One region of the Mesorhizobium sp. B2-5-4 genome, then DNA from elsewhere that is predicted to be linked to it. Evidence: riboswitches for the same ligand, from Rfam matches in the RefSeq annotation. Region 1 holds a riboswitch; the other holds the start of a gene.
What was found. A riboswitch is a leader RNA that binds a small molecule or an ion and turns the genes downstream of it on or off. The one in region 1 is predicted to bind S-adenosylmethionine.
Positions count from the first base shown of each region.

Region 1 (12,209 bases):
CCCGGCGCCGGCAAGACGCTGTTCTTCCGCGCCATTGCCGGCCTGTGGCCGTGGGGGAGCGGAAAGATCGGCATGCCGGCGGGAGAAGCCCCCATCTTCGTGCCTCGTGTCCCGTATTTCCCGGCTGGCACGCTGCGCGAGGTTCTTGACCATCCCTATGGTGTTGCTCCTGCAAGCGATGCAGAGATCTCGGCGGTGCTTGGCGAAGTCGGCCTCGGGCGGCTGTCATCCTCGCTCGACCGGTCGGCCCGCTGGGAGCGGGAGTTGGGCGATGACGAACAGCGATCGCTCGCCTTCGCCAGGCTCGCCTTGCGGAAGCCGAAATGGGTGGTTATCGATGAAGCGATGGATGCATTCGACGGCCCGTCGCTAAGGCGCGTGCTGTCGCTGCTGGATAAGCATCTGAAGGACGCCGCGATCATCAATATCGGACGCGGCCTGCACAACAATCAGTTCTTCCCGCGGTCCCTGACGATCGTGAAGGATACCGGCGCGCCCGCCCTGAAACCCGCCCCCGTCCGGGCAGGTGCGATGGAACCGCCGCCAGTCGCCGTACGGCGCAAGGCATAGAACAGCCGGCATTCGGACCGGCCGGGCGCGCGCCTGCCACAAGCTTTATTTCGCCGTGATCGCGAGCGATGTTGCGATCGAAACATCGCTTGTGCTGGCCATGCTTAATACGATGAGCCTGCTTGCCTGCCTGGCTTGCGCCGAGGCCGCTCCGGTTCCTTCGGCGCCGGATACGCTGACCGTCGACGTCGAACTGGTGCTGGCGGTCGATATCTCCCTGTCGATGGACGAGACCGAGTTCGCCCTTCAACGCGCCGGCTACGTCGAGGCGCTGCGGCATGCCGATTTCATCGAGGCGGTCCGTTCCGGCCATACGGGCCGCATTGCGCTCGCCTATTTCGAGTGGGCCGGCACGGTACGCGACGACGCGGTCATCGGCTGGCAGATCATCGACGGCGCCGAGAGCGCCAACAGCTTTGCCGACAAGCTTGCGGCCCGCCCCTTCCGGAGTTTCCGCGGCACCTCGATTTCAAGCGCGCTTGCTTTCGGCACCGAGCTTTTCGACGGCACCAATTTCGCGGGCGAACGCAGCGTCATCGACATATCTGGCGACGGCCCCAACAATATCGGGCCGCCGGTCACCGTGACGCGTGATGCGGCCATTGCCAAGGGCATAGTCGTCAACGGCCTACCGATCCTGATCAAGCCATCGCCGACCTTCAGCCATCTCGATCAGTATTATGCGCAGTGCGTGACCGGCGGACCTGGTTCCTTCGTGCTGCCGATCCATGCGGCCGCCGAATTCTCGACGGCGATCCGGCGCAAGCTGATTCTGGAAGTCAGCGGCATTCAGGACAAGCCCAAAATCACGCCTGTCGAGATGGACGCCCCGATCGACTGCCTTCTGGGGGAACGGGACAGGCGGTTCCTGTCGGATCCCTATTTCCCGGAACTGGACCGATAGGCCTGGCCGTGGGTCAGGCAGGCCGGGCGCCAAACTCGTTGCGGAACGTGTTGAAGAGATCGCGGCGCCAGCGCCGGCCCTGGACATAACCGTTGACCAGTTCCGGCAAGGAGTAGCCAAGCGCCTTCGACGACCGATTGGCCATATAGCCCTCGAACGCCTCCGGTATCCGGCCCCTGAGAATATCGGCGATGATCTGCCGTGAGATCATGTAGGGCGGAATGTGCGGGTAGGAGCGGGCGATATGCGGGTGCTTGCCCATCAGATTGGCATAGGCTTCGACATAGCCTGTCCTGCGGCCCGAAATCGAATTCTCCGAATTGTATTTCGTCCAGTCGATATCTCCCGACAATTGCGCGCCGAACCGCTGCGCGAGGCGCAGCAGCAACTCCCGGTCCTGCATCCGGGTGATGTCGCTGTCATAGCCGCCAACCGCCAGCAGGGCCTCGCGGCGGGCCGATATCGCTGAGCCGGCGATGAAGATCGTCTGCGCCACAAGCGTGCGCTCCAGTACCATGGAACTCACGAATGCCTCGGGATTGATGCAGTTGGTGGCGCGGCCGCTCTTCAGCGAGACGTATGAGCTCAGCAATACTTCGAGCGACGGATCGTCATCGAACCGGGCCAGCGTGCGCTCAAGCCGGTGCGGCAGGTAGACGTCGTCGGAATCGAGAAATGTCACCACGGGGGTCCGCGCACGTTCGATGCCGGCGTTCCTGGCGGCGTTGGCGCCGCGCCATTTCGCGCCGACATAGATCAGCCGCGGATCGCTGACGCGGGCGAGCGCCGCCTCGGTTCCGTCGGTCGAGCCATCGTCGACGACGATATGCTCGAACCGCGGCATGCTCTGGGAAAGCACGCTTTCGACGGCGCGGAGCACCGTTTCGCGCCGGTTGTGGGTCGGTGTGATGACCGTGATGAGGGGCGCCTGCTCCGTCTTCCCGGTCATATCGCGTCAGCCGTCTTGAGCGCAAAAACACACTTCGCGCCAGGTCCTTTGATCTTCAGGATGGTTGAACGGATCGGACTTCCCCTGGATGGCCCTCATCGGATTCGGCGCGACGCTACAAAGAACAACCTGTTATGTCATCCTATTCTGCTGTCGTTCGACCGACAAGGCGTGATGAATTCCGGCTCCTGAAGCTTTAACCGCAACACCATCGCTGCCTTCCATGCTTGCGAAGTGGCGTTGACGATCAATTTTCGCAAGGGCGATCGAATCCACCGCTAAAATCTGCTAGCTGTGCCCGACATAGTCGGGCACGATCTCGATGTCGTCGCTGACCAGGCCTGTAGCGAGACTGAACTGGCCCCAAAACGCCAAACTGTAGAATGCAAGGCCGACAAGAAGGGAAAACGGAATCTGCCAAAGCGGCATCCCGGTGCCCCCTGCATGGCCGATAATCCGTCTTGTGGTGCGCCATGACATGGTGAACCAACGGCTGAAGGACTTGACGACCCGTTGCGTGCGGCCAGGCGATTTGAGCTCCACGAACTTTCGGTCGGCGTCTCTGCCCGTGACCAGGGCGCGCCAGAAAAAAAATCGCCAGCCCCGCGGTGAGTAATGGTAGACGCGTGCGTTGACATTACGAATTGTGCGGCCTTCGCGTTGCAGTTCGCGCATCAGCAATGTGCACGAGACCTTGAAGCCATTGTGTCTTGGAAAAGGATGATCGACGATCCAGTCGCGCCGAAACCCTACATTGTTGGCGTTCATCGCTCGTTTCGAGGCAAACCGCTTGTCCCCGTGAGCCATTGGGAAAAACCAGATCAGTGCAAACGTCCTCGAAAAGAAATCATCGTATGAAAGATAAGTATATCCATTCACACACATGACTTCTGGATCGTTAAAGGGCTCAAGCAAACCTGATAGCCAGCCTGGTTCGGCCACTACATCGGAATCGGTGAAAATGATGATATCCCCGTCCGTTGCCAATATGCCGTTGTTTTTTAGATCGTAGTATCGGCCCCCGGGAAAAGCGGTAAAGATCAGATCGGCAACTTGTTCCAGCTGTGGCGCTACCGCCCTGACGTCGATACGAAGCGATCCAGCGTCGGCGTCCGTGCCGCCGTGAGAGATAACAACCTTAGGTCTGTGCAAGTCGGCTGAAGGAACCGTGGTGATTTCACGTGCCAAGGCCTTCAGGCCAATGCCGACTTCGTCCCAATCGATGGACTTGGCGTTCTCCATCTCCACCACGAGGGAATATGTTGGGTGTGGTTCAACCATTTCCGCATGGACCATATCGCTGCGTCGCACTGGCGATAGTCCCTGCAAGTCGGCCTAAAGGCAACCCTTTCAAGATCACGCGGGGGTGTTTCCCAACAATACTGACGATCAGCCACCGCCACCAAATCGGGACCAAAGGGAACCGCGAGTGCGGTCAACCGGGAATCTTGAAGTGTCTGAATATTGCGCCAAGAAACGCTGCCGCCATTCTACATTGACGGTGTCTCGTTGAATTGCGAGGCCGGACGCAAAGCCAAATCCGACGTCACGGGCAAGCTTGGCGTCAACGAGACCAGCGATTTTCTTAAGACTGGTCTGCGGGTCCTGCAAAAGATCCTCATATGTCAACGACAGGAAAGGCACCCCGTTTTTTGCAAACCAGAGGTCCCAAACCAGATTTTCCAGCACAAGTTTATCAAGCGACTGTGCTATCGCCGCGCCGTCGTAACGTGGCGCATTGTTGGCGGTCTCGGTAGAACGGAATCGGCCGGTCTGACGGGCGCGCGCCCAGGAGATTGCCTGGCCAAGGAGATCGCGGCGCGTCAAACGGACATAGCGCAATTCTGGGAGGGTGGCTGGCAGGTCGATGGTTCTAGCCACTTGAGAAAATTGGCTGGCAAACAGTTTGACTGCGTAAATTCCGGAAGAGGATCGCCCATCCCTCAATGCCCGCAAGACTTGAGCGCGGGGATCGCGAGGATAGTTCGGCAATTCAAGAAGACGGCGGCCGCCGAACCACTCCAAAGGGTTGCCAAGCCCGGCGGCTGCCATCAATCCAGCGAGATGGTTGCTGCCGCTGCGCGGTGACGTGCAGACCAGAATTCCAGCTTTTATGCCAGACAGGATGTCAGGTGGTATTTCAACCGGAAGAGGCCGTCTGCGAAAGAGATGCATGGCAACCACTACCGCTTCAGCAGGAACACAGCCTGTTGGCCACAGAAATTCCAGAACCACCATGGCATCGACAGGCCGATCTTCTGGCCGTTTGCGTCGAGCGCGGTCGCCTTTTCCACCGTCGCACCAAGCTCTTCGCACAGATTGACGAAGTCACGGATGGTGCAGAAGTGGATGTTGGGCGTGTCGTACCAGGAATAGGGCAGATCCTTGGTCACCGGCATTCGGCCCTTGACGAACAGCGACAGGCGCACCCGCCAATGGCCGAAATTGGGGAAGGAGACGATCGCCCGATTGCCGATCCTGAGCAGTTCGTCGAGCACCAGTTTTGGATTGCGGGTGGCCTGCAGGGTCTGCGACAGGACGACGAAGTCAAAACCCTTGTCGGGATAGAATTCGAGATCCTTGTCAGCATCGCCCTGGATGACCGAGAGGCCGCGCGCCACGCATTCGTTGACGCCGCGCTGCGACAACTCGAGCCCGCGGCCGTCGACCTGCTTGCTTTCCTGCAGCAATTCGAGCAGCGAACCATCGCCCGAGCCGACGTCGAGCACGCGCGATTGCGGCGGGATGAGGTTGGCGACGACCTCGAGGTCGACACGCTGGCTGCCGTTGACGCTCATGGTTTCGCCTCCTGAGCGGCGCACGACCATGGTCCGGAAAGTCCGCAACTCTTCGGGGTCATGGCTTCACCTTTCTGTTTGGCGCATGACCTTGATCCGAAAAGTCCGCAACTTTTCGGGGGCATGCGCTGAGCCCCCTGGCGCGCGCGGCCGAGCCGATGAAGCCGTTGATGGCGGCAAACAGTTCCGGTTCGTCGAGCAGGAAGGCGTCGTGGCCGCGATCGGTCTCGATCTCGACGAAGGATACCGAGGCGCCGGCGGCGTTGAGCGCATGAACGATGGAGCGGCTCTCTTCGGTCGGAAACAGCCAATCCGACGTGAAGGACACCAGGCAGAAGCGGGTTTTGGTGCCGGCAAAGGCGTCCGCCAGCCGGCCGCCATGGTCGGCGGCGAGGTCGAAATAATCCATCGACCGTGTCATGTAGAGGTAGGAGTTGGCGTCGAAACGGTCGACGAAGGTCATGCCCTGGTGGCGCAGGTAGCTCTCGATCTGGAAATCGGCATCGAAGCCGAAGGTCAGCGCTTCGCGGTCCTGCAGGTTACGGCCGAATTTGCGGTGCAGGGCGGCTTCCGACAGATAGGTGATGTGGGCGGCCATGCGCGCCACCGCCAGCCCCTTTTCCGGGCGCTTGCCGTGCTCGAAATATTTGCCTCCATGCCAGTCCGGATCGGCCATCACGGCCTGCCGCCCGACCTCGTGGAAAGCGATGTTCTGTGACGAATGGCGCGCGCCTGTGGCGATCGGCAGTGCCGAAAAAACCCGTTCGGGATAGCTCGACGCCCATTGCAGCACCTGCATGCCGCCCATCGAACCGCCCAGCACGCAGAACAGCTTCTCGATGCCGAAATGGTCGACCAGCATCTGCTGCGCACGCACCATGTCACGGATGGTGATGACCGGAAGGTCGAGCCCATATGGCTTTCCCGTGGCGGGGTTGGTCGAGGCCGGCCCGGTGGAACCAAGACAGCCGCCGATGACGTTGGAGCAGATGACGAAGAAGCGGCTGGTGTCGATGATCTTGCCGGGGCCTATCAGCACTTCCCACCAGCCTGGCTTGCCGGTCACCGGATTGGTGCTGGCGACATGCTGGTCGCCGGTCAGCGCATGGCAGACGAGGATGGCATTGGAACGGGCGTCGTTCAGCGTGCCATAGGTCTGGTAGGCGATCTGGAATGGCGACAGCAGCGTGCCGGCGTCGAGCTTGAGCGGCTTGTCGGGCCCAAAACGCAACACCGGGCTCGACGGTTGGTCGGCCTCGTTGTTGGTCTTTCCTGCACGCAGAACAGCCATCACGTCTCTCTTGCTGCACCGTGCTTTTGCGGAAATCGCTGCCGATCTCCGCGCCGCCGATGCGTTCGTCCGGCCGGTCGCGGACAATAAAAAACCGGCATTGCCTTCGCAAAGCCGGTTACGTCACGCAAACGGCCCTTTAGCGAATTGTTTAACGTGGCTGCAAGCCGACCGGCCAAATCACCACGGAACTGTCCCTGTCCTTCTAGAACCCGCCCGCCTCGCCGTCAATGCCGGCGGCCGGCACCACTGCCGCCCCTCGACATTGCCTGCCGTGGCTTGTATTTCCGCAGCGGCTTCCGGATGGAGGCGTTTTCGACGGATTTTGCAAAAATGAACCAGACATCTGATCAGGCACGTCCGACCCCGCGCGCGGGCATCATGGACATAGACGCCTACGTGCCCGGCAAGAGCACGGCGCCGGCCGGTGTCGCCAAGGTCCACAAGCTGTCGTCGAACGAGAATCCGCTTGGGCCCTCGCCGAAGGCGATCGAGGCCGCGCGTGAGGTCGCCGGCAAACTCGACATCTATCCCGATGGCACCGCCAGGCGGTTGCGCGAGGCGATCGCCGAGGTGCATGGCCTCAACGCGCAGAACATCATCTGCTCGAATGGTTCCGACGAGATCCTCGGCCTGCTGGCGCAGACCTATCTCGCGCCCGGCGACGAGGCCATGTTCACCGAACACGCCTTCATGGTCTACAAGATCTATATCCAGTCGGCGGGCGCCACCCCGGTGGTGGTCAAGGAGACCGACGAGCGCGCCGACATCGATGGGATGCTGGCGGCTGTCACACCGCGCACGAAAATCGTGTTCCTGGCCAATCCCAACAACCCGACCGGCACCTATGTGCCGTTCCAGGAGGTGCGCCGGCTGCATGCCGGACTGCCGAAAAACGTGCTTCTGGTGCTCGACGCGGCCTATGCCGAATATGTCCGCCGCAACGACTATGAAGCCGGCATAGAACTTGTCGGCAGCGCTGAGAACGTGGTGATGACGCGCACCTTCTCCAAGATCGGCCTCGGCGGCGCGCGCATCGGCTGGATGTATGGTCCAATGCACATTGTCGACGCCATCAACCGCGTGCGCGGGCCCTTCAACGTCAATGCGACGGCGATCGAAGCCGGCATCGCCGCGATCCGCGACCGCGCCCATGTCGAGCGCAGCGTGGCGCATAACGAGACCTGGCTCGCCTGGCTGAGCGAAGAGATGACCGGGCTCGGACTGCGGGTGACGCCGAGCGTCGGCAATTTCCTGCTCATTCATTTTCCCGACGACCAGAAGCATTCGGCGGCGGCTGCTGATGAGTATCTGAGCGCGCGCGGCTATATATTGCGGCGCGTTTCAGGCTACGGCTTTCCCAACGCGCTGCGCATGACGGTCGGCACTGAAGAGGCCAATCGCGGCGTTGTCGCCGCGCTCACGACATTCCTGAAAAGCTAGAAACCATGGCATCTCCGATGTTTGAAAAAATCGCACTGGTCGGCATTGGCCTGATCGGTTCGTCGCTCGCCCGCGTCATTCGCCGTGAGGGTTTGGCTCGCCAAGTCGCCATCTCGACCCGCAGCGCGGCAACGCTCAAGCGAGCCGAAGAACTGGGCCTCGGCGATTCCTACACCACGGCTGCCAGGGAAGCGGTCCACGATGCCGATCTGATCATCGTCTCGGTGCCGGTCGGTTCGTCCGGCGCGGTGGCGCAGGAAATCGCGCCGGCGCTGAAAAAGGGGGCGGTCCTCACCGATGTCGGCTCGACCAAGGCGTCGGTCATCGCGCAGATGCAACCGCATGTGCCTGATGGCGTCCATTTCATTCCCGGCCACCCGCTGGCGGGCACCGAAAAATCCGGCCCGGATGCCGGGTTCGCCGACCTGTTCGACAATCGCTGGTGCATCTTCACGCCGGTACCGGGCACCGATCCGGAAGCGTTGGAAAGGCTCTCGGAATTCTGGCGCCGCTGCGGCGCCAACATCGACACGATGGACCCGCAGCATCACGACATGACGCTGGCCATCGTCTCGCATCTGCCGCACATCATCGCCTACAACATCGTCGGCACCGCCGACGATCTGGAATCGGTGACCAAGACGGAAGTGATCAAATATTCCGCCTCCGGTTTTCGCGATTTCACGCGTCTGGCCGCCTCCGATCCGACCATGTGGCGGGACGTGTGCCTGCACAACAAGGATGCCATCTTGGAAATGCTGGCGCGGTTCTCGGAGGATTTGGCCTTCCTGCAGCGCGCGATCCGCTGGGGGGACGGCGACAAGCTGTTCGACCTGTTCACCCGTACCCGCGCCGTGCGCCGCTCGATCATCGAAGCCGGCCAGGATATTGACGCGCCCGATTTCGGCCGCCAGGCGGTCGAGCACCCGGCAAAGAGCTAAGCTGTTTCAGGCCAGGTCGCTTCCATCATGGCGAGCGTCTCCGCCCGATCCGGCGCGCCCAGCCTGCCGCCGAAGCGCAGACATTTGAGCGCGGCGGCCGCGCTTGCGAGACGCAAGGCCTGTTCGACCGGCATGGCTTCCGCCAGTCCGACGGCAAAGGCGCCATGAAAGACATCGCCGGCGGCCAGCGTGTCGACCGCCTGGATCCTCGGTGCCTCGACATGGCGGGCTGATCCAGCGCTTCGATCAAGCCACCAGGTTCCCGCCGCACCGCCGGTGACCGCGACGAAGGCATCGGTGCGGGAGGCAAGGTCGGTGCAGGCGGTCTCCAGATCCAGCGCGTGGCCACATATGATGCGGACTGCCGGTTCGGAGGCGACGATGTGCGAGGCCAGCGGCAATAATTGTTCCAGCACCGCAAGCGGCGCGGTATCGGCATCGAGGATTGCCGGCCGGCCAGCGGCGCGCGCCGCCTTCAGGGCCAGGGCAGCGGCACCCGGCCAGCGCACGTCGGCCAGAACGGCATCGAATGCCGTGACGTCGGTGAACGGCAAGGCGTCGGGATCAGCCTGAGCGCGTGTGTCGTAGAAAGGCACGATGATCCGCTCGCCATGCGCATCGACCAGGATCGAGGCCAGCGCCGAGCGCGCACCACTGACGCGGCGCACATGGCTGCAATCGACGCCCTCGGCCTCTATTCCCGCAATCAGCTGATCGCCGACCGGATCGTCGCCGGCGCTCGCCCATAGCGATACCTCAGCGCCGAGACGATGCGCGGCCCAGGCCGCGCTCGTGGCCATGCCCGAGGCGATCTGGATGCCGTCGGAGGCGATGAACTTTCCCTGATGATGGGGCAATGCATCGACACGCAGGATCGTATCCAGCGTCAGCGCCCCGACACTCAGGAGCTTCACGGGTCTTGCCATGGCGGGACTATTGCACCGGCTTGATCTTGCCCAGCGGGATGAAGCCGAGCGAGGCCTTGCCCTTGACCACTTTCAGCGGCATCGACGGTTCGCTATCAAGCAGCGCCAGGGCGCCAAAACCCTGCTCGATCGCATTCTTCTGCTCGGGTATGGCCCCGGCAAGAATGGATGCCACGGCCTTGGGATCCTTGATCCTGATCATCAGATCGGCGTCGACCAGGCCCTGGGCATCGACCGAAAGCGGCCCGGAAACGGTGACACGCGCCGTTCCCGACGACAGATCGAGGGTGCGGATTTCGATGCTCTGGCCGCGCAGGCTTTTCACCTGCGTGCCGATCACCGCGACGCCGTTCTTCAGTGTCACGTCGCCGCTGGCATCGAGCGCCGGCAGCACGCGCCCGCCGATCGCGTCGGGATCGATCTCGAGATCGCCAAAGCTGCCGACATAGTCGAGATTCCCGCCATTCGGCTGCAACTGGCCTGATGCCTTGCCGGCACTGAATAGTTCGACCGGATCTGTGTCGTCCGCCGGGTCGGTTTGGCCCGACAGGCCCTCGGCCTGCAGCGATATACGCCGCGGCAGCGGGTACCACAGTTTGACTTTGGCCTGCAGATTGTCCCAGTCGATCCAGAGCGGCATCATGCCCGGGACGGAGGTCCGGAGCGGACCGCGCAGACTGGCAACCGGCGACAAGGGTTGGACGATCTGGGCGGTGGCATTGAAACTACCGGCCGAGGCGGCGATGTTCTTGGCATCGTCCTCGTAAGCGAGGTTGTCGCAAGAGACGGCAAAGCTCAGGGGATAGCCACCGACCTGGAGATTGGCGCAGCCGGCCTGAATGCCGCTTTTGTTGAGCGTGGCAACAGCCTTGTCGGCCTCGGACCTCACCCTGTCGGCCATATAGAACCAGCCGGCGCTGTAAATGGCGAACAGCACCAGGATGAACGCGGCAAGCCACCACAGGCGGCGACGGCTACGCGGTTGGCGTTCGTCACTTGACGTCATGCTTTGGCTCTCGTTAACGCATGGATGGTGTGGACGGATTCTCGATTCCGACAACACCAGGGGACAGAGACGAATAGGTAAACGGACACGGGCGGAAAAAACACCGGTTTCCGGTGCGGTGTTGCCATTCTTTTTGCAATCAGGCGCGTTGATATGGGCGATTTTTGGGTGTTCGGCTACGGTTCGCTGATCTGGCGGCCGGGTTTCGCGCATGTCGAGACACGACGCGCCCACCTGCATGGCTATCGCCGCTCGCTCTGCGTCTATTCCTTCGTGCACCGCGGCACGCGTCAGCGGCCCGGACTGGTGCTTGGCCTCGACCATGGTGGTTCCTGCGTCGGCCTTGCTTTCCGCGTGCCTGGCGAATTGCGCGACGAGGTCATTGCGTATCTACGCGAGCGCGAGCTCGTCACAAGCGTCTATCTCGAACGCACGCTCAAGGTGCGCCTCGACGGCGGCGCCGCGGTTGAAGCCATGGCCTACATCGTCGACCGCAGGCATGAGCAATATGCCGGGGCGCTGGATGCGGCGGATGCGGCGGCCCTGGTGCGCGGCGCAGTCGGCCGATCCGGCAACAATGAGGATTATGTGCTGAGCACGCTGAAGCATCTGGAAGCGCTCGATATCCGCGACCACTGGCTGGAGGATGTGGCGCGCCGGATAGCGACTTCGTGAAGCGCTGGCTCTGCGGAAAAAGGCGGCCAGGCCTTTGACCTCGATGCGGCAGGACCTAGGTTAGGCTCCGAACCCAGCCAGCGGGCGGCATCGCCCGGTCCCAATCATCACGGAGATCCGTCTTGCAGAAACGCCGTCTCGGTCGCACCGACCTTTCCATCGCGCCGCTGGTTCTGGGCGGCAATGTCTTCGGCTGGACCGCTGACGAGAAAACCTCCTTCGACCTGCTCGACCGCTTCGTCGGCGCGGGCCTCAATGCCATCGATACGGCCGACGCGTATTCGCGTTGGGTTCCCGGCAACAAGGGCGGCGAATCGGAAACCATCATCGGCAAATGGATGAAGGATCGTGGCAATCGCGACAAGGTCGTGGTGGTCACCAAGGTCGGCTCGGACATGGGGCAGGGCCACAAGGACCTGTCGGCCGCCTATATCGAAAAGGCCGTCGACGCATCGCTGAAGCGGCTGCGGACAGAATTCATCGACCTTTATCTATCGCACTGGCCGGATCCGACCACGCCCTATGAGGAAACCCTCGGCGCCTATGAGAGACTGCTCGCCAAGGGCAAGATCCGCTATGCCGGCTGTTCTAACCTCGATGCCGGTCAGTTGCGCGCGGCACTTGACGTGGCAAGCCTGCGCGGCTTGCCACGCTATGAGGTGCTGCAGCCGGAATACAATCTCTACGACCGTTCCTCCTTCGATGG
Region 1 covers NZ_VFUR01000006.1:89,894-102,102, reverse strand. Annotated here, with positions in the region: gene FJ492_RS09480 (ABC transporter ATP-binding protein/permease) at 1-570, shown strand, start outside; gene FJ492_RS09475 (DUF1194 domain-containing protein) at 671-1,474, shown strand; gene FJ492_RS09470 (glycosyltransferase family A protein) at 1,488-2,423, opposite strand; gene FJ492_RS09465 (glycosyltransferase) at 2,712-3,734, opposite strand; gene FJ492_RS09460 (Stf0 family sulfotransferase) at 3,813-4,661, opposite strand; gene metW (methionine biosynthesis protein MetW) at 4,607-5,221, opposite strand; gene FJ492_RS09450 (homoserine O-acetyltransferase) at 5,280-6,512, opposite strand; SAM riboswitch at 6,632-6,709, opposite strand; gene hisC (histidinol-phosphate transaminase) at 6,846-7,955, shown strand; gene FJ492_RS09440 (prephenate/arogenate dehydrogenase family protein) at 7,961-8,896, shown strand; gene FJ492_RS09435 (sugar kinase) at 8,893-9,822, opposite strand; gene FJ492_RS09430 (DUF2125 domain-containing protein) at 9,830-10,828, opposite strand; gene FJ492_RS09425 (gamma-glutamylcyclotransferase) at 10,982-11,503, shown strand; gene FJ492_RS09420 (aldo/keto reductase) at 11,626-12,209, shown strand, end outside.

Region 2 (12,209 bases), on a different contig from region 1:
TCGTCCCGTCGCGGGGCGTCGAGGCATTCACGCATGAAACGCTGGAACGCGCCTTCGCGCTCGACTGGCCACATTATGAGCTGATCTTCTGCGTCGCCCATGCGGACGACCCGGTGGTCAAACTGATAAACAGGGCGATTGCCCGGTTTTCCAAGGTGCCGGCCCGGCTGCTGATTGGCGATGACCGTGTCAGCGCCAATCCAAAGCTCAACAATTGCGTCAAGGGCTGGGAAGCGGCGCGCCACAACTGGGTCATCCTTGCCGATTCCAACGTCTTGATGCCGAGGGACTATGTCCAGCACATGATGGCGGCATGGCGGCCCGACACCGGTCTTGTCTGCTCGACGCCGATCGGTTCGCGACCCGAGGGTTTCTGGGCCGATGTCGAATGCGCCTTCCTCAACACATTGCAGGCCCGCTGGCAGTATGCCGGCGAGGCGCTCGGCCTCGGCTTTGCCCAGGGCAAGAGCATGCTATGGAACAAGCCGATGCTGAACGCCAATGGCGGCATTCGCGCGCTGGCCGCCGAGATCGCCGAGGACGCCGCCGCCACCAAGCTGGTCAACGGCCTCGGGCTGCGCGTCAATCTCGTAGCGGCGCCCTTCGAGCAGCCGCTCGGCCAGCGCACCGTTGGCGAGATCTGGTCGCGCCAGGCCCGCTGGGCGCGCCTGCGCCGCGTCACCTTTCCGCTGTTCTTCGCGCCGGAACTCCTGACCGGCGCAGCGGTGCCTCTCGCGCTGGCGCTGGTTGCGGCGGCGAGCGCGGGCGTCAGCCTCTGGGCAACCGTGATTGCCATGTTGGCGGCCTTCTACCTTCCGGAATGCGCGCTGGCCTTGTCCAAGGGCTGGCATCTGTCGCCGCGCATGGTCGCGGCGATGATCGCGCGCGACGTGATGCTCCCGTCCATCTGGGCGCGCGGCTGGCTCGGCGGCGCCGTCGACTGGCGCGGCAATGCCATGACCATCCGCACCAAGGCGGCCGAATTGGAGGAGACGCCGTCGCGCGCCTGATCGCCGCGGACGACGCTCCTAAGCAGCTTATCTAGCGGCCTGCAAAGCCTGCGCGATGTCTTCCAGCAGGTCGTCGGCGTCCTCCAGGCCGACAGACAGCCTGAGCGTGCCAGGCCCGATGCCGAGTTCGGCGCGGGCCTCGTCGCTCAAATTCTTGTGCGTCGTCGTCGCGGGATGGGTGATCAGGCTCTTGGCATCGCCGAGATTGTTCGAGATCAGCACGATGTCGAGGGCGTTCTGCAGGGCGAAGGCCGCCGGCTTGCCACCCTTGACGTCGAGGCAAATCAGCGTCGAGCCGCCCGACATCTGCTTCTTGACGATATCAGCCTGCGGGTGGTCGGCGCGGCCGGGATAGATGACGCGAGCGATCTGCGGCTGCTCGGCCAGGAAGTCGGCGATCCTGCCGGCGCTTTCCGTCTGCTGGCGCACGCGCAGCGGCAGCGTCTCGAGGCCCTTCAGCAAGGTCCAGGCATTAAACGGCGACAGGCTGGGGCCGGTGTGGCGGAAATAGTCGTGCAGGTTTTCGTCGATCCACTTCTTGTCCGATAGTATGACACCGCCCAGACAGCGGCCCTGGCCGTCAATGTGCTTGGTGGCCGAGTAGACGACGATGTGCGCGCCAAGCTGCAACGGCTTCTGCTGCAGCGGCGTAGCGAAGACGTTGTCGACGACAAGCCGCGCGCCGATCGAGTTGGCAAGCGAGGCAACGGCCGCGATGTCGACGACTTCCAGCGTCGGATTGGTCGGGCTTTCCAGGAAGAACAGCTTGGTGTTCGGCCTGACCGCCTTTTCCCAATTGGCAATGTCGGTGCCGTCGACCAAAGTCGCCTCGATGCCATAGCGCGGCGCCAGCGTCTCGACCACCCAGCGGCAGGAGCCGAACAGCGCGCGCGCCGCCACTATATGGTCGCCAGCCTTGACGCTGCACAGCAGCGCCGCCGTCACCGCCGCCATGCCCGATGCCGTGGCGCGCGCGTCCTCGGCGCCTTCCAGCGCGCACATGCGCTTTTCGAACATGTCGACGGTCGGGTTGGCGTAACGCGAATAGATGAAGCCAGGCTCTTCGCCCTTGAAGCGGGCTTCCGCCGCCTGGGCGGTCTTGTAGACATAGCCCTGGGTCAGATACATCGCCTCGGAGGTTTCGCCGAAGCCGGAACGCAGGGTTCCGCCATGCACGAGTGCCGTCTGAGGTTTCCAGTTGCGCTTCTTGGTGCTCATCGCTTTGTTCCAGACACAAAAAAACCGGCCGCGAAAGTCGCAACCGGTCCATACGGCCTTGCGGCCCGACGGTCCTTTAGCGACTTGTTTAACGTGGCTGCAAGCCGACCGGCCAAATCACCACGGGATAACGACCCTTTAGACCCGCGCCACGCTTGCGTCAATTGCCGGCTTCATTAAGAGGTTTGTACCAAGGCAGGTTCCGCAAAGTGCCCAGCGGTTTGCGGCAAGAACCTGCAACAAAGGAGACCAGTCTTGGGGCGGAGCCAGACTTTGCGGCAGACAGGCATTCTTCCCGATCAGGACATTTCGGCGCTGTTCCAGTCCGGCGCGCTGAAGTCGCCGCGTGCGCTTGATGCCGACCAGATCCAGCCGGCTAGTCTTGATCTCAGATTGGGCGAAAAGGCCTGGCGGGTGCGGGCCTCGTTCCTGCCCGGTCCCAACCACAAGGTCTCGGAAAAGCTCGATCGGCTGCAGCTGCACGAGATTAGTCTGGCCGAAGGCGCGGTTCTCGAAACCGGCTGCGTCTATATCGTGCCGCTGCTCGAAAGCCTGGCCCTGCCGGCCGACATTTCGGCCTCGGCCAATCCAAAGAGCTCGACCGGTCGCCTCGACATCTTCACCCGCGTCATGACCGACCGTGGCCACGAGTTCGACAAGATCGCCGCCGGCTACAACGGTCCGCTCTATCTCGAAGTCAGCCCGCGCACCTTCCCGATCGTTGCGCGCACCGGTTCGCGCCTGTCTCAAATCCGCTTTCGCACCGGCAACGCGCTGCTTTCAGAAGCCGAACTGCATGAATTGCACAGCGCCGAGATGCTGGTCGCCACCGAGCCGCCAAACATTTCCGGAGGCGGCATCGCGCTGTCGATTGATCTCAACGGCGACAAGGATGGGCTGGTAGGCTATCGCGGCAAGCACCACACTGGCCTCATCGATGTCGACAAGCGTGCCGCCCAGGATGTCCTCGACTTCTGGGAGCCGATCCACAAGAGCGGCGCCGGCGAACTGGTGCTCGATCCCGACGAGTTCTACATCCTCGTCAGCCAGGAGGCGGTGCATGTGCCGCCGCTCTACGCCGCCGAGATGACGCCCTTCGATCCGCTGGTCGGCGAGTTCCGTGTCCACTATGCCGGATTTTTCGATCCGGGGTTCGGCCATTCGGCGGCCGGCGGCACCGGCAGCCGCGCGGTGCTCGAAGTGCGTAGCCACGAAGTGCCGTTCATCCTCGATCATGGCCAGATTGTCGGCCGGCTGGTCTACGAACACATGCTAAAGCGCCCGCAGGCGCTTTACGGGACCGATCTCGGCTCGAACTACCAGGCACAAGGCCTGAAGCTGTCCAAACATTTCCGCCCGCGCTGAACTCCCATTACCACCGGCCGATGCTTGCCCACGGGCAAGATTTAGAGGTCGAAATGGCCTCGCCCGCCCTTCGGGCCCCACCAGGGGAGAAGGCAGAGTTGGCGCCAGTTACAGCGCCTTCACCGCCACCTTCACCGGCTTTTCGATTTCCAGCGGGTTGCGCAGCGGCAGGCCGAAATCCCCGGCCTCGATCTCGAACACGTCGCCGGCTTCGGTCGTGACGCCGTCGGCGAAGGACAGCGTGGCCGTTCCGAACATATGCACATGCACATCGCCCGGCTGGCGGAACGCCGAATACTTGAAATGGTGGTGCTCGAGATTGGCGATGGTGTGCGACATGTTCGCTTCGCCCGACAGGAACGGCTTCTCCCACATTGTCCTGCCGTCGCGCACGATGCGTGACGTGCCGCGGATGTCCGAAGGCAGGTCGCCGATCAGAATTTCGGGCCCGAACGAGGCATTGCGCAGCTTGGAGTGGGCGAGGAACAGATAGTTCACGCGTTCGGTCACATGGTCCGAGAATTCGTTCGACAGCGTGAAGCCGACACGGAATGGCGCGCCGTCATCGCCGATGACATAGATCCCGGCGATCTCTGGTTCTTCGCCGGCATCCTTGGCAAAGGCCGGTGACATGAGTGCGGCACCAGGCGCGACCGCCATGGTACCGTTGCCCTTGTAGAACCATTCCGGCTGCACGCCGACCTGGCCTTTCGCGGGCTTGCCGCCTTCCAGTCCCATGCGGAACATCTTCATGGAATCGGTAAGTTGCTCCTCGCCGTCGGTGCTGAGCTTCTTGTGCATGGAATCGCGCGTCGCGGCCGAACCGAGATGCGTTAATCCCGTGCCGGTCAGATGCAGATGCGCCGGGTCGGGGTGATTGATCGGCGACAGGAGGCGGCCCCTCTTGTAGGCGGCGTCGAGATCGACCGTCTCGCCCAGTCCCTTGCGTTCGATCAGGGCCGTCAGGCCGACGCCGGTGCGGGCGGCCTCCATCGCCAGCGAATACACGCTGCGCGCTCCGTTGATGATCCGGGTCTTCCCGCCGCTGCGGGCAACGACACGGATCGTCTCGGCGTCGTCGAGAATCTGCGAGATCAGCATGATCAGTCCTCTCTCATTTATCTGTATCCGGCTGCCAATGGGCAAACCCTGACCGGCGCGGCGCGGGAACGCGCCACGGTTGAAACGTTTCGTCCGGATTGCGTTCGCGAACCTGGTCCTTCCGCGGACTTCTTGGTGCTGACGGGCCGCCGGCAGCTTCGCGATCTAGAACCCGTATGCCTCCTAGTCCTCGCCCCAGCCCTTAAGCCTTGTTCTTGTTGTAGACGTCGAAGATGACGGCCCCGAGCAGGACCAGTCCCTTGACCACCTGCTGCCAGTCGACATTGACGCCCATGATCGACATGCCGTTGTTCATCACGCCCATGATGAAGCCGCCGACCACAGCGCCGATGACCTGGCCGACGCCGCCCATCGCCGAGGCGCCGCCGATGAAGACGGCCGCGATGACGTCGAGCTCGCTGCCGAGGCCCGCTGCCGGCACGGCCTGGCCGAGACGCGCCGCGATGATCAGGCCGCCGAGCGCCGACAGCACGCCCATATTGACGAACACCAGGAGCGTCAGGCGCTCGGTGTTGATGCCCGACAGTTGCGCCGCCTTGGCGTTGCCACCCATGGCGTAGATGCGGCGGCCAATGGTCATGCGCTTGGTGACGAAGACGAACAATGAAATCAGCACGCCCATCACCAGCAGCACGATCGGCAGGCCCCGATAAGTCGCGAACTGGAAGACCAGGAACAGCGCCAGCGCGCTGCCTACCAGGATCTTGATGACGAACAGCGTGAAAGGCTCGGCCTCATAACCGTGGCGTTCGCGCTTGCGCCGCGCCCTGAAGCCGAAATAGGCGTAGGCGAGCACCGCGATCACGCCCAGCACGATCGTCGTCATGTGCAGCGTGAGCCCGCTACCCAAAATAGTCTTGCCGGCGGCATTCACCGTCGGTGGGATCAGCGTCAGCGGGCCGATTACGTCCGGGATGAAGCCGGAACTCAATGCCTTGAAACTGTCGGGAAGCGGACCGACCGAGGAGCCACCGCCAAGCAGCGCCTGGCAAATGCCGCGGAAGATCAGCATGCCGGCGAGCGTCACGATGAAACTTGGTATGCGGTGATAGGCGATCCAGTAGCCTTGCGCCCCACCGATCAACCCACCGACGATCAGGCAGACGATCGAGACCACGAGCGGGTTGCTGAACATGCCAAGCGGCCAAATGACCATCATCATGGCGGCAAGTGCGCCGATGAAGCCGGCGACCGATCCTACGCTGAGATCGATGTAGCCGGCGACGATGACCAGCAGCATGCCGAGCGCCATCACGATGATGAACGAGTTCTGCTGCACCAGGTTGCTGAGGTTGACCGGTTTGAACAGCGTTCCCGACGTCGTGTACTGGAAGAACAGCATGATGACGATCAGCGCGATGATCAGGCCGTATTCGCGCAGGTTCGTCGTCAGCGCCGAGACGGCGATGCGAGGACCCTGCTTGACGTCCTCGGCGGTGCCGCTTTGCGGCGCGGGAGCGCTGTCTGTGCTCATGATGCTTTTCCTTCTCCGCGAACAATGGCGCGCATGATTTTTTCCTGGCTGGCGTCGCTTGCCGCCATCTCGCCGACGATGCGCCCTTCGTTCATGACATATATTCTGTCCGAGATGCCGAGCAGTTCCGGCATTTCCGATGAGATGACGATGATCGCCTTGCCCTCGGCGGCGAGGCGAGCGATGATTGTATAGATTTCGTACTTGGCACCGACGTCAATGCCGCGCGTCGGCTCGTCGAGGATCAGAACTTCCGGGTCGGCGAACAGCCATTTCGATAGCACCACCTTCTGCTGGTTGCCGCCCGAGAGATTGCCGGTCAGCTGATAGACGCTGGATGCGCGGATATTGGTCTTTTTGCGATAATCGTTGGCGACGCTCATTTCGCGCATATCGTCGATGACGCCGCCATTGGAAACGCCGGCGAGGTTGGCCAACGTCACATTGTGCTTGATGTGGTCAATGAGGTTCAGCCCATAGGTTTTGCGGTCTTCGGTGACGTAGGCGATGCCGTTCTGCACCGCCTTGCCCACTGTCGAAAGGTCCACGGGCTTGCCGTTGAGCAGCACCTCGCCGCTGATGCGCCGGCCATAGGAGCGACCGAACAGGCTCATGGCGAATTCGGTGCGGCCGGCGCCCATCAGCCCGGCGATGCCGACAACTTCGCCCTTGCGCACCTTGAGGTCGATGCTCTTGATCACTTGCCGTTCGGCATGGATCGGGTGGTAGACGGACCAGTCCTTGACCTCGAAAATGACGTCGCCGATATGAGGCTCGCGCGGCGGGTAGCGATCGTCGAGGGACCGGCCGACCATGGAGGTGATGATCCGGTCCTCGCTGATGTCCTTCCTCGGCAATGTCTCGATCGTGCGCCCGTCGCGGATGACCGTCACCTTGTCGGCGACGCGGTTCACCTCATTGAGCTTATGGGAGATCAGGATTGAGGTCATGCCCTGCCGCTTGAACTCAAGTAAAAGATCGAGCAGCGCCTGGCTGTCCTTCTCGCTGAGCGATGCCGTCGGCTCATCGAGGATCAGGAGCTTCACTTCCTTGCTGAGTGCCTTGGCGATCTCGACCAACTGCTGCTTGCCGACGCCGATATGGGTGATCAGCGTCTTGGGGTCTTCCTTGAGCCCGACTTTCTTCAAAAGCCCGGACGTGCGTGCCTCGTTGGCGTCCCAGTCGATGACGCCGTAGCTGGCGTGCTCGTTGCCGAGGAAAATGTTCTCGGCGATCGACAGCATCGGCACCAGCGCAAGTTCCTGGTGGATGATGACAATGCCCTTGTGTTCGCTGTCATGGATGCCTTTGAAATGGCATTCCTGGCCCTGAAAAATGATCTGGCCATCATAGGTCCCGGAGGGATAGACGCCCGACAGCACCTTCATCAGGGTCGACTTGCCGGCGCCATTTTCGCCGACCACGGCGTGGATCTCGCCTTCCTCTACGCTGAGGTTGACGTTCGAGAGCGCCTTCACGCCGGGGAACGTCTTGGTGATGTCGCGCATCTCCAAAATCGTCGAGGTCATCAGGACAAGCTCCTAGGAGGCCGGTAAAACCCATACCGGGGTCGCTTTCAACGAAAAGGGGCCCTGCGTTGCGCAGGACCCCTGACTTTATAACCGAAATTACTTCAGGTCTTCGGCCTTGATGTAGCCGGAGTCGACGACCAGCGCCTGGTAGTTCGACTTGTCGACTTCATGCGGCGTCAACAGGATCGAGGGAACGACCTTGACGTCGTTGTTGTAGGTCTTTTCATCGAGGCCTTCCGGCTTGCCGCCCGAGAGCACCTTGTCGACCAGCTGCACCGTGGCCTTGGCCAGTTCGCGGGTGTCCTTGAACACGGTCGAGTACTGCTCGCCCGAGATGATCAGCTTGACCGAGGCGGTCTCGGCGTCCTGGCCGGTCACGATCGGCCAGGGCTGTGCCTCCGTGCCGTACCCGACAGCGCGCAGCGAGGCGGTGATGCCGCGCGACAGGCCGTCATAGGGCGACAGGACGCCATCGACGCGGCTGCCGTCCGAGTAGTTGGCCGACAGGAGGTTGTCCATGCGTGCCTGGGCGGTTGCCGCGAGCCAGCGCAGCGTGCCGACCTTGTCCATGCCGGTCTGGCCGGACTTGATCTTGATCGAGCCGTTGTCGATCAGCGGCTGCAGGACGGAGATTGCGCCATTGTAGAAGAAGAAGGCGTTGTTGTCGTCGGGCGAGCCGCCGAACAGTTCGACGTTCCACGGCTTGGTGTTCGGGAAACGCTCCTTGAGCCCCTTGACCAGCGAATTCGCCTGGATCACGCCGACGCCGAAATTGTCGAAAGTGGTGTAATAGTCGACATTGGCGGTCTTCTTGATCAGGCGGTCATAGGCGACGACGACGACGCCCGCGTCGTTGGCCTTCTGCAGCGCATCCGACAGGGTGGTGCCGTCGATCGAGGCGATGATCAGCGCCTTCGGGCCCTTGGTGATTTCATTTTCCAGCTGGCTGAGCTGGTTGGGGATGTCGTCCTGCGCGTACTGCAGGTCGACGGTGTAGCCGAGAGCCTCGAGCTGGGATTTGACGGCGTCGCCGTCATTGATCCAGCGCTGCGAGGTCTTGGTCGGCATCAGCACGCCGACAAGACCCTTGTCGGCCGCGTGCGCCTGATAGCTCATGGCAGCGATGCCAAGGGCCGCGACGGCGGCCAGCGTTTTGATGATCTTCAACTTACTCTCCCTGGTTGATGGACGCGACACCTCGGGGCTTCGCGGGCCGCGCAGCCAGACAGGAGCGCAAACGCGCCGCTGTCGGCTTTATCGATCTCCGGTATCCTCCCAATCGGCTCCGCGATGCAGTTTCAATCGATACGATTTTGGTCGTTACCGCCCTTGCACCCCGGAACGCGCGAAGGGTGGGTCGCTTTGCCATAACTGTCAAATGCGATCTTTGGTGGTTGCTATACCGAAACCGGTATGATCTAGCATGCGAAAAGGAACCGGCGGAAGGGCTGGAAGATCATGGCGGCATTGCGCGATCCCGATGCGATTCCTGTAAGTTACGAGAAGCTCCCGGGCAATGGGGAGACACTCCTGCGCAGTGGCTTGAGCTTGCGCCACATGCGCATGATCGCCGCCCTCGACGATCACGGACGGGTGAGCGCCGCGGCCCAGGTCATGAACATCTCCCAGCCGGCCGCCTCGCGCATGATCGCCGAGATGGAGGCGGTGCTCGACGTGAAGCTGTGCGAACGGCTGCCGCGCGGCGTGACCCTCACCCCCTATGGCCAGGCGCTCGCCAGGCGGGCCCGCTCGATCCTGCTCGAGATGCGCGAAGCCGACCGCGAGATTGCCGAGCTCAAGGCCGGCAAGGGCGGTTCGGTGTTCCTCGGCGCCGTGACCGCGCCGGCGATCGAATTGGCCGTGCCGGCGATTCGCGAGATCCGCCGCATCTACCCGCGCATCGAGATCACCATGCAGGTCGAAACCTCCAATGTGCTCGCCCGCGAGCTGATCGCCTCGCGCCACGACTTCATCATCGCCCGCATTCCCGACGACCTCAATCCGCGGCTGTTCGAATCCCGCGTGATCGGCGTCGAGAAAGCCTGCCTGATCGTGCGCCGCGGCCACCCGCTCGCGAGGGGTAATGTGGTGCGTCTGGAAGACACCGCTGCCTATGACTGGGTCTTCCAGTCAGGCGGTTCGCCCTTGCGCCAGGCGATGGAGAGCAATTTCCTGAACCGCAACATCGCGCTGCCGGACCGGATCTTGAATACCAGCTCGCTGCTGCTCACGCTGGTCATGGTCGCTCAATCCGATGCCATAGCGCCGGTCTCGGTGCAGGTGGCGAAGTTCATCCAGAACCCGGACGGACTTGCCGGCGCCATCGACGTCGTCCAGACCGAGTTCGACATCGAGGTCAGGCCCTACAGCCTGATCACGGTCAGGAATCGCGTACTGTCACCGGCGGCCAAGATGCTGCATGATTTCATCCTGCGTGAAGTGGGGTGATGGAACGAGAACCACCTCCGCGCGTTCAAAACCGATCGGCATGCGCGCTGGAGCCTGTTTCGGGCGAGGGAACGAGGTGTCGGTAGTTAACAGCTCGGGAGGTTTTTATGGAACGTCGGTTGTTTCTTGCTGGAATGCTTGGCGTTGCGGGGGCGGTTGCGTTTGCAAGCGTGGCCCGACCCGGCCGCGCGCTTGCCGGTGTTCCCCAGGGCAATGGAATTCTCGATGAGTTGGACAAGCCGGATCCGGCTGTCTTCGAAGGGGATGACGAGGTCGAACTGGAGCAGGTCTCCCACCGCCGTTGGCATCGCTGGAGACATCATGGTCCCGATGGCTACTGGCGTCGGCGCCATGGACGCCGCCGCGGCTGGAGACGGGTTTGCCGCAGCTACTGGCGCCACGGACGCCGCCGCGTCCGCTGCTGGCGCGAGCGCGTCTGGCTCGGCGTCTGGCTGTAATCGCTTCTGGCTGACGTCAAAGGCGGCCACCGCAGCGTGGCCGGCCTTTGCGCGTATCTTCAGGGCTCTTCGAGCCCAAGGCGCGGCGTTGATTACCCAGTTGTAACGTGTTTGGGCCTGCATTCTGCCTTAGCCTAAGGTCGAATCGACGGAACCATATAGGCCTTTGTCCGTTGAGGCGCTGTTTAAGCGGAGCTTTGACCATGGCGGGGGACCATCAAGAAGAACGGCATTCTGCAATCGACATGACGCGGGCCGCGGATCATCGGCACGCATGAAGGGCGTCGCGATACTGACCGAAGCCCGCAGCGGCTCCGAATGGCTTGGCAGCCTCACAAACAGCACGGGATTGTTCGGCAAGTCGGCCGAGTGGCTCGACACGACCAATCTGGGGTGCAAGCCGAAATCCTTCGATGATCTGCTGTCCGCCGTGATCCATCGCGGCAGGACTGCGAACGGCACGTTCGCCGTGAAGCTGTTTCCACGGCACCTTCACTGGTCGCAGGCCAAATACGGAGCCGACTTCCTGGCGGAATGCGGCCGGCGCCATGACATGGGTCTGGTCCTGCTGGAGCGACGGGACCGTCTTCGCCAAGCGATTTCCTATTGCCGGGCAAAGGCGTCGGGCCATTGGAGAAGCACGATGGGCGGCGCGGATCTGGTTCCGCAATACGACTTCGCCGGTATCTGCCAGGCCTATTTCCTGATCGAGCAGAGCTATGCCTTCTGGGAGGCTTACCTGCGGTTGGCCGATCTGCATTACGATCGCTTTTTCTATGAGGATCTGTTGGACGATCCTCGTCCTTACGTCGCGTCGGTGGCCCGGCAGTTGTCGGTGGAAATGCCGGACGGAGAGTTCGAGACGAATTTGCGCCTGCAGCGGGACGACCTCACCGAAGATTGGGCGGAGCGGTTCCGCAACGACGTCAAATCGGAAGACCTGCTGGCGCATCTGCCCAGGAAGGTGGCGCCGCGGAATATCAACAACCTCGCCCGGTTCCTCCTCAAGAAGCAGATGCGAATCGGCCAAGCCTAGGCTCACCGACAGTGCTGCCAAATGGACGGGTTCCGCCTAGGCCAACGGACTCTTGGCTTCAGGGTGGAGCGGGTAGCGGGAATCGAACCCGCGCGTTCAGCTTGGGAAGCTGACAGGCTACCATTACATCATACCCGCGCTGCAGCCTCGTTATCATGACGGCATGGCTTGGGGCAATCGCAAACCGGTCTCACAATGCGGGCTTCGCCAGCTCACCGGTGACGGTCGGCGCCGGCTCCCTGGCCTTTGCGACATCGCCGCCGGCGGCGAAGCTCGGCCAGTATTTCGAGATGGCCAGCGTCGCGCCGGCGGAAGAGAAATGCCCATAGTCGAAATAGAGAAACTGCTTGCTAGTGGCATCCTCATAGGAACAGCCGATGGCGTCGCACAGATAGGTAAGTGGATCGATGAAGGTCGCGCCCTTGGCGAAGAGCTGCACCTGCTTGTTGATGTCGGGATCCATGGCCATCGGCCAGGATGTGTTCGCGGCGCCTTCGTGTTTAGCAAAGAAAGCGACCTTCTGGACGTCGGCGATGAACTCCGGAG
Region 2 covers NZ_VFUR01000029.1:887-13,095, forward strand. Annotated here, with positions in the region: gene FJ492_RS25980 (ceramide glucosyltransferase) at 1-1,010, shown strand, start outside; gene FJ492_RS25985 (O-succinylhomoserine sulfhydrylase) at 1,038-2,228, opposite strand; SAM riboswitch at 2,285-2,362, opposite strand; gene FJ492_RS25990 (2'-deoxycytidine 5'-triphosphate deaminase) at 2,502-3,593, shown strand; gene araD1 (AraD1 family protein) at 3,702-4,694, opposite strand; gene mmsB (multiple monosaccharide ABC transporter permease) at 4,897-6,189, opposite strand; gene mmsA (multiple monosaccharide ABC transporter ATP-binding protein) at 6,186-7,718, opposite strand; gene chvE (multiple monosaccharide ABC transporter substrate-binding protein) at 7,818-8,888, opposite strand; gene FJ492_RS26015 (LysR family transcriptional regulator) at 9,180-10,169, shown strand; gene FJ492_RS28920 (hypothetical protein) at 10,256-10,750, opposite strand; gene FJ492_RS26025 (Stf0 family sulfotransferase) at 10,902-11,663, shown strand; tRNA gene FJ492_RS26030 (tRNA-Gly) at 11,728-11,801, opposite strand; gene FJ492_RS26035 (acyltransferase family protein) at 11,854-12,209, opposite strand, start outside.
Region 2: linked by a shared signal. The riboswitch ahead of FJ492_RS25985 (O-succinylhomoserine sulfhydrylase) and the one ahead of FJ492_RS09450 (homoserine O-acetyltransferase) in region 1 are both predicted to bind S-adenosylmethionine.